One region of the Ancylomarina subtilis genome, then DNA from elsewhere that is predicted to be linked to it. Evidence: riboswitches for the same ligand, from Rfam matches in the RefSeq annotation. Region 1 holds a riboswitch; the other holds the start of a gene.

What was found. Region 1 has a riboswitch for thiamine pyrophosphate ahead of thiS (sulfur carrier protein ThiS). Riboswitches for the same ligand answer to the same signal wherever they lie in the genome.
Region 2: another riboswitch for thiamine pyrophosphate. It lies ahead of thiD (bifunctional hydroxymethylpyrimidine kinase/phosphomethylpyrimidine kinase); the one in region 1 lies ahead of thiS (sulfur carrier protein ThiS).

The regions. Positions count from the first base shown of each region.
Region 1 covers NZ_SHKN01000002.1:358,243-364,453, reverse strand. Annotated here, with positions in the region: gene EV201_RS12455 (hypothetical protein) at 1-33, opposite strand, end outside; gene EV201_RS12450 (hypothetical protein) at 571-1,320, opposite strand; gene EV201_RS12445 (PepSY-associated TM helix domain-containing protein) at 1,749-2,294, opposite strand; gene EV201_RS12440 (hypothetical protein) at 2,278-2,814, opposite strand; gene EV201_RS12435 (hypothetical protein) at 3,056-3,298, shown strand; TPP riboswitch at 3,620-3,710, shown strand; gene thiS (sulfur carrier protein ThiS) at 3,744-3,944, shown strand; gene EV201_RS12425 (thiamine phosphate synthase) at 3,978-5,240, shown strand; gene EV201_RS12420 (thiazole synthase) at 5,228-5,998, shown strand; gene thiH (2-iminoacetate synthase ThiH) at 6,001-6,211, shown strand, end outside.
Region 2 covers NZ_SHKN01000001.1:564,719-570,929, reverse strand. Annotated here, with positions in the region: gene cobT (nicotinate-nucleotide--dimethylbenzimidazole phosphoribosyltransferase) at 1-13, shown strand, start outside; gene cobS (adenosylcobinamide-GDP ribazoletransferase) at 90-848, shown strand; gene cobC (alpha-ribazole phosphatase) at 961-1,491, shown strand; gene EV201_RS02365 (tetratricopeptide repeat protein) at 1,746-2,477, shown strand; gene EV201_RS02360 (aspartate kinase) at 2,551-3,204, opposite strand; TPP riboswitch at 3,337-3,432, shown strand; gene thiD (bifunctional hydroxymethylpyrimidine kinase/phosphomethylpyrimidine kinase) at 3,521-4,327, shown strand; gene EV201_RS02350 (YciI family protein) at 4,388-4,858, shown strand; gene EV201_RS02345 (superoxide dismutase [Ni]) at 4,925-5,398, opposite strand; gene EV201_RS02340 (twitch domain-containing radical SAM protein) at 5,569-6,211, shown strand, end outside.

The DNA.
Region 1 (6,211 bases):
TACAATAATCGACACGAGTAAGAGTTTCTTCATGATTCCAGTTTTATTAAGTTTCACATCTATTATCATGCGATAGTTTAACTGATATATAATAATGTTCAAGCATTTTTATCTCTCGAAAAAACAACCTAATTATCGAAATATAAATCAAAGTCCCAACAAGTTACAAAATTGATAACTACCAGACAACTAATACTTAACACAGCCAACAATTGATTTCAGAAATAGAATCCTTGTATATCACTTAGTACAAAAGTTCAGTTATTCCTCCCCATGTTAAAACAAAAGCTCCCATGTCAACTTTAAGGCCGTCATGTTAACAACAGACTTACCATGTCATATTTTATGTACTCATGTCGTAAAATAAGCTGCCATGTTGGGTTTTCGGTCGTTATGTTGAACATGGGCATTAAATAAGTAACATGAAAAGTAAAATATTGACATGACCAGAAAAATAGTAACATGTGAGGCTAAAAAATGAACATGACCATCAATATGGGAACATGATCATTTAATTTTAGGCGTAAAAAAAACTCCGCTTACGCAGAGTTCTTTTAATTGAGCTTTATATTAATCAACGATAACTTCTTCTATTTCATCTTTTTTGCGTCTGGCATTTTGGCTCTTCCAATGAGAACTTTCGTAGCCTACCAAACGTTTTTTGTCTTTCCAGAAAAGGTATTTGCCACAGGCGCGAACTTCATCCACCACTTCTTTTAGGTGAGTATAAGCTTTGTCGCGAGCAACCTTCTGCACATTGCCTTTTAACTTGCTCCCATTGGCCTCAGCCAGCAAATTAGCCCCTTCATCCGACATCGTACTTGCCGCATCCAACTTGGCTACATCAAAACCAATAGGTGTAAGCAAATCCTGATGTTTTAGACCTAATTTCGAATAGGTTTTTAAATCCTGAATCATATCAGCATCACCTGTGCCTTCAGCAATCTCATCCACACGTCTCAAAAGCTCGGGCTCATTTCTGAATGCATATTTAAAGGCATGTTTCATTTCGCTACATAAATCGTAAGCGCCCGTAGCAAAGGCCTTCCACTCTTTTTCGGCGTCTTTACCGGTTCGGCGCACAATAATCCAATCGGCTTGGTATTGCCGAAGGACTGTGGCCCGCACAGCTATTTCAGCAATTCGTTCTTCGCTAACGCCAGCCGTAGCCAGCTTTTCTTTATCCTGCATGGCCCAGGTTTCAAGGGTTTCAGTTTCGGCAAGGTAAACATTGCATGGCATGTTGGGCACTACAATTTTTTCATCAGGAATTGCAGCAACCTGCGCTTTACATGTGGTAATTTGTTCTTCTGTAACCATTTTAATGAATTTGATTAATGAATAAATCGAAACCCAATTAAACTTATCAGACACATAAGACCAATGAGCTTCTTGTTCCTTCTAACAGATTCAAGAATTACAAGTTTACTTATGAGTGGACATCTGTTATGCCAGGCTTTAAAACAAAATAATGACATAAGAGAAATACCAAACCAATGTATTATGTAATCTTAAACGCATATTGAAGTTAATTAAAAACACATCATAAAACAATCAAACACAAAGCAATAAGAACAAAACAGGGTGTAGACATTTCACACATTAAAGAAATAATCAGCTATTCAATAAAATCGGACAGACCTAATTTAAATTCAATCAAAATAACAAACACCTATTAATCTTAATACAAAAAGCTCATCAAAAGCAATTTGCCTTTGATAAGCTTTTCTCAAATTGTCTGTCATTAATTACAAGAAGAACAGGAATGGCAAAACAATACCAATGGCAATAAGCCATTTCCCTATTCCACGAATGCCTTTTTTACCTGGCACCATCAACATGCCTGAAAGAGCAAATATGAGCATGGCAATGGCAAATATATCGGCCATTAGTGTCCATCCTAATTTACTATTGTAATGCAGCTTATTAATGAAAAACACCCATAGTTTCTTCTGATAAACCTCAAAATTTAACTCCCCGGTCATCGGGTTGTAGGTTCCCAAACCACCCTTTAAGTAGAGGTTGTATGATTCGGATTCGGGTATAATTCTGTTTAAAGCATAATCCGATATATTCTCATTCCAATACGCTGTCACTTGATTCGGACTAAGACCGGAGCTTAATTGATAACTGATATATTCGGTTTTATAAGCCGGATCTTCACCCTTTTTTTTATGATTCAGGATAATGCCCGATATGGCATAAATAAGAGTGATTCCCACAAAGAAATACCCCAGATAACGATGAGTCAGTCTTAACCACTTACGTATAGCTTTCTTACTCCACAACTTCATAATCTGTTCCGTCTACATAATAAATGGCATAATAATCTTTGTTGTTGGCTTTCATCCAATCGCGCATTTCCTTAATGTTTGCCATCTCTGAACTGCAATGCTTCCCGCCTTCTTCACTTTTAGACTTTTCTTTCACTTGCATTTCCCACTCATCAATTTCACTCGTGGCTAATCTTTTCTCACGAAGAATACCGGTCACCACCAAATCATTACCCGCGATTTCCTTATTAAAACCTTCAAGATCTCCCGTCGCTTCAACTCGGATAGACAAATTTCCCTCCGCATTTTTCAAAATACATCGTTTTCCGGAATGGGCACACACATGATTGACCAAACCTTTGAAACAAACCTCTTGTCCGACCTTATCTGCAGCCACCGTCATTAATTGATCGATACTGAGTGTTGCTGATTTCACCTGACTGATAACTTGTTGCTCTGCATTCTGTTTTTTCGAACCAGACTGCGTTGAATTACATGACATAAACACCAGGACCAGGGCTAATAAACTTAGATACTTCATCAATTTTAGGATTTAGGTTTAAATATTTATTGTTTCATTTATTGAACATCAAATTTATAATTTAGTAAACATATCTCCAAAGAAGATAACAATTCATTAACAACATAATACAAGACAAAAAACTCCTTTTATATTTATCATCAAAGCTTTTATTAAGCCTGGAACAATCCAAAGTTTTAAACTAAATACTTCTAACTATCTTTACAATCGGAATCCAGATAATCACATAAAAAAAAACAAAATGAATCAGGACGACTTTAATAAGATCAAGCAAATAAAAAAAGAAAATAAGGAAGCCTACAAGCCATGGAGTAGAAAAGATGATGATGACATGATTAACCTTTTTTTCGATGGTGTCCCGGTTTCAGAAATCGCTATCAAATTAAACAGAACCAAAGGGGCTATTCGTGCCCGAATCCGTAAAATGGAGCTTACTCAAATTAAAAAGAAAACATCTCCCTCTTCTGACTCTTCAAAAAAATAATACGGAACGAAGTCCGTTTAGGCTTTTATTATTAAAATATTTCCATACATTTGACAACGTTTTACGGGGGTGCCTTATACCATTTCATTTAAACTTGTGATATTTAATTCACTTTTTTTATGGTATAATTCCGATAGACAATCAGACAAGTAACTTGAGTTTAAAGCAAAAGTAAACCTAGCTGATTGCTAATCGGTATTAAAACAGGCTGAGATTATACCCTTAAGAACCTGATGCGGATAATGCCGACGAAGGGAGTTAATATCATTCTGATTTCAGTTTACCAGCCTTCTGTAAAACACACATTTTTTTTTGAATATAGTAATTGATAAGGGGTGCCCTATGGGCTGAGATCACACCCTCATAACCTGATTCGGATCATACCGACGTAGGAATATCAAGCATTGGCTTAAGCCTCTTCTCATTTACTACAAAACTAACTCGTATGAAGGTTTATGTAAATGATGAAAGCATCGATATCGCTGATGCCTCAAGTATTTCAAAGCTGCTTTGCCAGCTCAATACATCCCCCAAAGGCATAGCCGTTGCCATAGGGCAAGAAATTATCCCCTCAATTCTATGGGATAAACATCTGATAAAGGAAGATGATAAGGTTTTGTTGATTCGCGCCACACAAGGCGGTTAATCTATTATTCAACAAAACTAATCTCAAAATCCTATGACACCTATAGTTATTACACCTGAAGAAATCCTTCCGGATGAAGTTCGCCTTTGGGAAGCCCTTTTTAAATCGGGACTTCAGAGGCTACATGTTCGGAAACCACATGCTTCAATCAATGAATTAAAGCACATGCTTCATAGCTTAGCAAAGCAATACCATTCACGTGTGATTCTGCATCAGCACCATATTCTGGCTGAAGAATTCTATCTGGGAGGAGTTCATTTCAAAAGCGTCCATCAAACAGATGAATATCCAATAAAACGTCAAAATATAAGCCGGAGCAGATCCTGCCATACGCCCCTTGAAGTTTTAAACCACTACAAAACGCACGACTATGTTTTTTTGAGTCCGATTTACAATTCAATCTCTAAACAAGGCTACCCTTCTGCTTTCTACCCCAACGAGATCCAAACTTTATTTCAGGATCATCCTGAAATTAAAAACTGCATCGCTCTGGGCGGAATAGACCAAACAAATATTCAGGATTGTTTGGATTTGGGATTTATGGGTTGTGCGCTTTTGGGAAGTATTTGGGAAGGCAATCATCTTAGTCCGGAACTGGTCTCCAAACGTTTTTATGAGATTCAAGCAAATAGTAAAATGATGATAAAAAACACATCAATTTCAGATTTTCAATTCATCACAAACGATTTTTCCAAACTGAACGAATTGGAACAAATCCAACAGGTGTGCAAGGCAGGTGCCAAATGGATTCAACTTCGTCTAAAAAATAAATCAGATGAAGATATTTTAAAAATGGGCAAGCAAGCAGCCGATATATGTCATCAGTATCAAGCAAAACTTATCCTAAATGATCATGCACATCTGGTAAAAGAAATCGGTGCCCACGGCGTTCACCTGGGTAAGGCTGATCTATCTCCCGTCACAGCCCGAAAACTATTGGGACGTGAATACATTATTGGCGGAACGGCCAATGATATAAATGATATCCGCCAACTACACCAGTCAGGTGTCGACTACATCGGCTTGGGTCCCTTTCGTTTTACGCAGACCAAAAAGAACTTAGCTCCTGTTTTAGGGCTCAAGGGCTACAAGCAAATCATAGAGCAGTGCCAAATTGAAAACATCCATTTGCCTATTGTTGCCATCGGCGGAATCAATATTGAAGACGTCTCCGATCTTGTGGAAAGTGGTCTGCATGGTATTGCTTTATCCTCAGCCATTACATCAAGTGAAAATCTCATCTCAACAACAACAAACTACCTTAAACAACTAATAAATCCGTTATGCAACAACTAACAATTGCGGGCCAGGAATTTAATTCCCGGCTTTTTCTTGGAACCGGAAAATTCAGTTCCAATCAACTTATGGAAGAAGCTCTGATTGCCTCTGGCAGCGAAATGGTCACCACTGCTCTGCGAAGAGTGGATATTCAGAACCCGGAAGACGATATCCTGAAGCATATCGATCCGAATCGTTTTAGATTATTGCCCAACACATCTGGCGTACGAACAGCAAAAGAAGCCGTATTTGCGGCAGAACTGGCAAGAGAAGCCCTGCAAACCAATTGGCTCAAACTTGAAATTCATCCCGATCCGAAATATTTACTTGCTGATACTATAGAAACACTAAAAGCTTGTGAAGAGTTGGCAAAAAAGGGGTTTATCGTTCTGCCCTATATGCAGGCCGATCCCATTCTGGCCAAACAGCTTGAAGAAGCGGGTGCTGCTGCCGTGATGCCTCTGGGTTCACCAATCGGGAGCAATAAAGGCCTCATTACACGTGAATTTATTAGGATTATTATTGAACAGGCAAACATTCCTGTCGTAGTTGATGCAGGCATTGGGGCACCCAGTCATGCTGCCGAAGCCATGGAGATGGGTGCTGATGCTGTGCTTGTCAATACGGCTATTGCTGTTGCAAATGATCCGATAAAAATGGCTGAAGCGTTCAAACTGGCCGTTCAAGCGGGTCGAATAGCTTTTGAGGCCAAACTGGGTACACAACTCAACCAAGCAGAAGCCAGCAGTCCTCTAACCTCATTTCTAAACTTATAAGCATGAGTTTTTTTGACACCTTAAAACAATACGACTGGGAACAAATTAAGGACAGCATCTATGCTAAAACGGAGCAAGATGTTTTGCATGCTCTTAATCAAACCCAATGTGGACTGGAAGACTTCAAGGCTTTGATTTCTCCTGCAGCGGCTCCCTTTTTGGAGCAAATGGCTCAGAAAAGTATGCTGGCGACACAACAGCGTTTTGGTAAAA
Region 2 (6,211 bases), on a different contig from region 1:
TAATGCCGACTAATTAATTTACAATGAGTGATTAACAATTAGTTAGGAGCTATCTTTACCACTAATTGTTAATCGCCAATCTACTTTCTATGTTTAGAGAACTCAATATCTTCTTCACAGCGCTTTCTTTTTTTACCCGAATACCTTTTCCAAGATGGGCTAAATTTGAAAAAGTCTATCAACACGAGGCAGTCAAGTATTTTTCTCTGTCGGGCATTATTATCGGTGGTTTGAGTGCTTTGGTTTTCGTCTTGTCCCATTGGCTTTTACCCTTTCATATTTCTCTTATTTTGAGTATGATATTCACGACTTTATTTACTGGAGCTTTACACGAAGACGGATTTATGGATGTTTGTGATGGTTTTGGCGGAGGTTGGACCAAGGAGCGTATTCTTGAGATCATGAAGGATTCTCTGGTCGGCGCTTTTGGTATTTCTGGAATTCTGTTTGTTGTTCTGGCTCGTTTCTTCGGTATGGAAGCCCTTTCGGCAAGTTCATTACCCGTGGTTTTAATTGTGGCTCATTCCTTTAGTAGAACGTTGGCAGGCAGTTTGGTCAATAGTCACGAATATGCTCGTGTGGATAATTCCAAGGCTAAGGACTATGCTCACAAGCTAAGTCGGGGAAACCAAGCCTTTTTATGGCTAACAGGTCTTTTACCCATTCTGCTTTTACAGGATATTAAATATTTCCTGATTATTATCCCCGCATTCCTGACTAAATATCTCTTAGGACGATTCTACCAGAAATGGATAGGTGGTTACACTGGTGACTGTATTGGAGCCACACAGCAAGTGGTTGAAATTGTAATTTATTTGAGTATTTATATCATTTCAAGCCAGCTGTAATTGTTATTAAAAATAAAATTGTTGACAAAAGCCACTGCAATAGGTGGCTTTTTTGCTGCAATTCATTTCATATTACTATTTTTGTCTATTCATATCAAAAAAATATAAAAACATGATACTTCATTTAATCAGACATACAAAAGTAAATGTTGAACCAGGCGTTTGTTACGGACAAAAAGACGTTGAATTACTTGAAACATACCCGGAAGAACTGGAGACAATAAAAAAGAACATAGATGATTTGAAGTTTGACGCATATTATTCGAGTCCACTAACCCGTGCTAAAACATTGGCTACCGATTTATTTGGCGGAAATGTGACTTTCGATGATCGTTTAATGGAACTAAACTTCGGTGATTGGGAAGGGAAAGCATGGGATGAGATTCAAGACCCCTTTCTGGATAAATGGATGGAAGACTTCGTGAATAAGAAATGTTCAAATGGTGAATCTTTTGTAATGCTTCACGAGCGTGTGATCCAATTTTTAGAAGATTTAAAGAAATTGGAGCATAAACAGGTCGCCATTGTAACCCATGGTGGAGTCATCAGAACGCTTCAAGCTATACATAAGAATATTCAATTGAAAGAAGCTTTTAATGAGGCTCCGGCTGGTTTTGGTGAGTTGGTCCAGCTTGAATTTTAAATTAAATTTTAGCCTTAATGCCTGATTATATGTCTAGATCCATCAGGCTCCAGACTTCTTTTAACAATTTTTTAATCAATTTTATTTGATTATTTAATGAAATCGTTATTTTTAGGCTTGTTTTTGAAAAATCAAGAACAAAATTAATAACATAAGTGACATCGATCGGAATACAAAACACTTTTAATTCCTTGTGAAAATTGGATTAATATTGTATTGTGGCCCAGATCAAAAATTTAAACCAAATTAAAAATATGAAAAAGTTATTTCTTACCCTAGTTGTTTGTATGAGTGTTTTAGGTGCATTTGCACAGGATGCAGTGCAATTGAAAAATGACGGAAACGCTGCACTGAAAGCGAAAGATTACAAAGCAGCTATCGTTCATTTAGAAAACTACCTAAGACTACCTGAAGCAGCAGATGATATTAAAACAGTATATAACGTTGGTTATGCTGCAACAAAAGTTAAAGATTACGCTAAGGCTGTTATCTATTTTGACAAAGCCATTACTGCAAAATATAAACTATCAAGTTCATATTTAAGAAAAGCAACTGCTCTTAAAAAACTGAACAAATATGACGAGATGGTTGCAACCTTAAAAGCGGGTATTGCTGCTGTTCCTGCAAAAAATGCGAAATTGACTAAAACTTTAGCCAAGCATTATTTAATTGAAGGACAGAAAGCTCAGAAAGCTTCTAAATTTGATGATGCTGAAGCAGCATACAAGCAAGCTATTGAATTGAAATCTTCAATGAAAACTGACGCTATCGTTAGTCTCGGTTCTCTATACTTTGGAGAAGGTGCTAAAATTCAAGCTGCTGCTAATCCATTAGCAAATACTGAAAAAGAGAAATTTGCTGTTGAAATTGCAAAAGCAAAGTCTTTCTACAAGAAAGCCGTTGCTCAGTACACAAAAGCTAAAACTCTTGCTCCTGCCAGAGAAGATGTTGATTCTTTATTAAAAGAAGTAAAAGCTGTATTGTAAACTACAATCACTTCAAAATATAAAAGGGATGCTTTGAGCATCCCTTTTTTTGTATTTTTTCAATTTCTATATTCTAGCTTTGTCCTAAATTCTTTAATACAGAGAAGGTTTTGTCAATCGCATCATCATTCACTACAATCGTAAATTCATTAGTCGTAGATATTACTTCCCGTATATTAATTCCAGCCCAGGCAATACTTTTAAGAATATGGTAATAGAAACCAGCTTGCTGTGCATTCACATCTGGTAATTTAAGGGTGACAGCAGAAAGACGCCCACTTTTACTCAACATACTTTCTTCCTCAAAAATCGTTTCTACCTGATCGGCTAAAGATTGACTAACAACCAAATTCGACTCAAAAACCCCCTGGACCATCGTGTAGAAGAATTCCTGATTTGGACCAATAGCTCTCAACAAATCTGTATGTCTCTCGATCAACATACTCGAATTCTTGTAAGTATAATCCACCAATTGTGAACGGACAATGATATCCCGAACAACCACTTCGGCTCCAAGATGTGAGATTTTCCCTTTCATCTTAGGGATCAGTCTATTGATAGACATAACGATGGCACCACTTTTTACCTGGTCACCGAAATGTTGTTCCACCTCAGGCTGAATTTTTCGAGCCAGTGAGGAAACATTTATCAATCCTTCAACCAAGGCTTCAGCAAGAAAAGGTTGATGTGCAATGATTTTTTCTACGATCTGAGAAATACTAAGCATATGTATATATTTTTCTCAAAAATAGACATATTGTTTAAATTTTCACACGAATTTTCCATAAGAATTCAATTTTATTGAAATAATTGAATGTGATAGCATTTTATAGATTTAATCATAAAAAGAATATATTTGTCATACCGTTAGGGGTGCTTGATTCCATCAGGCTGAGATAAAACCCTGGAACCTGACATGCATAATAGCAGCGTAGGAAAACGAATTCATTTTAAGAGCTTTTAACCAGGCTCTTATCTTATATTTCCTATCCCACAACAACATTTATGTCTGAAACGTTCCTAAACCTAAATTGAACTAAGACATGAAATACCATAAAGTCCTCACCATTGCAGGAAGTGATTCTGGCGGAGGAGCTGGAATTCAGGCTGACATCAAGACGATTTCAGCTTGTCAATGCTATGCCAGTTCTGCAATAACCGCTATTACAGCACAAAATACACTTGGCGTAAAAGATATTCACCCAGTACCTTCAATGACAGTTAAGTCTCAAATTGAAGCTGTACTTGATGATATTGGCACAGATGCTATTAAAATTGGAATGTTACATTCCTCTGAAATCATACAAATGGTAGCTGCCTGTCTGGATAAATATCAAATAAAGAATGTTGTGCTTGATCCGGTAATGGTGGCCACTTCAGGAAATCAATTGCTTCAGAATGAAGCTATCGATAATCTCAAAACAATTTTATTCCCTAAAGTGAGGATTATCACGCCTAATCTGCCTGAAGCAGAAATATTGCTGGGAAGAAAAATTGAAAAACAAGCTGAGTTTAGAGGAGTAGCCAAAGAATTAGCTGAAAAATACCAGGTATCTGTTTTATTAAAAGCCGGCCACTTAACCGGGGATGATTTAATCGATGTTTTATACGATTTTGAAACATCACAAAGCCATGATTTGAAATCGAAAAGAATTGAAACACAAAATACGCATGGAACAGGTTGCAGCTTGTCTTCAGCATTAGCTTCTTTTCTGGCAAAAGGGTTCACAATATCAGAATCAGCTCAACGCGCTAAACTTTATATTACAAATTCAATAAAAGAAGGACGTGATTATAACATTGGGAAAGGCCATGGCCCCGTGCATCACTTTTATCAATATTGGAAATAACTGTTTTCGGTTGCCTTAAATGTTTTTCTTATCTTACAGATACAATTTAAAATCTGAAAAATGAAAGCATTACATTTCCTCCTATCTCTATGCATTACAGGCGTTTGCTTGTGTGCTTGTCAGGAAACATCCCATAAAAAAGAATATAATCAGGAACTTGCACTCAAATTGAAGGCGGATCAATATGGCATGAGTCAGTACGTGATGGCGTTTTTAAAGAGAGGCCCCAATAGAAATCAAGATTCGATTACTGCTGCACAATTGCAAAAAGCTCATCTTAAAAATATCATGAAAATGGCAGAGGAGGGCACTCTGGTTCTTGCCGGTCCTTTTATGGATGATGGTGATATTAGAGGCATCTATATTTTTAATGTAGAGAGCATGGAAGCAGCCAGGCGTTTGACTGAAAGCGACCCTGCCGTCAAGGCTGGCCGATTAATCATGGAATTACATCCTTGGTATGGTTCAGCCGCGGTTAAAGAGATAAATACCATTCACGAGCAGTTGACTAAAAAATCAATCGCCGAATAAGCAGCTGTTTATTTAAAATAGAAAAACCTCTTCATCAATACGAAGAGGTTTTTTTGATAGTTTGAATTAATGCTTGTGTTCATCTTTGCTAAAATAGGCATGATCGAAATCATGAACCGTATCGTTCAATTTTTTAATCATGTCCATATTGGTACTTTGCTTGGCTTTCATTGCATAGACACATATTTTATGCAGCAATTCAAGCTGTGTCATATTTTTAGCTTTCATCATCGGATCGTCACTAAGCTTAATACGCTGAAACATAAAATACTGAGTTGCAAGATCCTGTAATTTCTTAGCATGCTCTTCTTTATTATTGACCCAACGTACTAACTGATTGTAATCTGGTTTCTCTGAAGCAGAAAGTTCAATAATCATTTTCATGCTTTTTTCAATGGTTTGAATATGTTCATACATCATTTTCACTCTGGCAGCATCATCATATATACCGCAAGGTATTTCACAGTGGGCATAGCTTTTAACAGTTCCAAATCCCATAAACATAAGGCATACAAGAGCCAATACTTTTATTTTTTTCATAACAACTAATTTTTATTTAAAAGTTTAATTAAAATTAATCTAAATAGGTGAGACCTGAAAATATAACAAAGCCTAAATTAAGACAAAACTGTATTTATTTAATAGGTGGAACAAACCAAAATAGCTAATGAAAACGCAAAGAGGAAAAGCAATTCGCTTATCTTTGCAATATGAATTCAGAACGCCCTTTTTGTTTAATGCCCTTTATTCATTACCATGTGGGTAATGCAGGAAATGTTAAAGCCTGTTGTGTCGCAAATATTCCATACGGCAATTGCAACAAGCAAAGTTTCAATGAAATTTGGCAGGACGAAGCTATTAATAAACTACGGGCAAAATTTAAAAATGGGGAATCTGACCCTCGATGTGCTGTTTGTTTAAAACTCGAAGAAGCAGGAGGAAAGAGTATTAGACAAGAGACTCACGAGCGATTTAGCGCCTTTAAAGCTTACGAAGAGAAACAACAACCCGTATATTTTGACATTCGTTTTTCTAATGCATGCAATTTTGCTTGTCGAACCTGCTGGCATGGTGCTAGTTCATCATGGTTTACTGAGGCCAAACCCCTAAAACGAAGTTTGGGAAATACCGCATTACTGCAGAATATCAACGATTTTGAAAACTTCATTGCAGAAAACGGAGAAGCACTTCTGCAGGCTGAAGAAATCTATTTTGCAGGGGGAGAACCCTTAATGAGTGAAGAACACTATACACTTCTACAATATTTAATTGATAATAAGCACACTAAACTTCGTCTGCGTTATAACACCAACTTTTCTGTTCTGGAGTTCAAAGGGCATCAAATTTTAAATT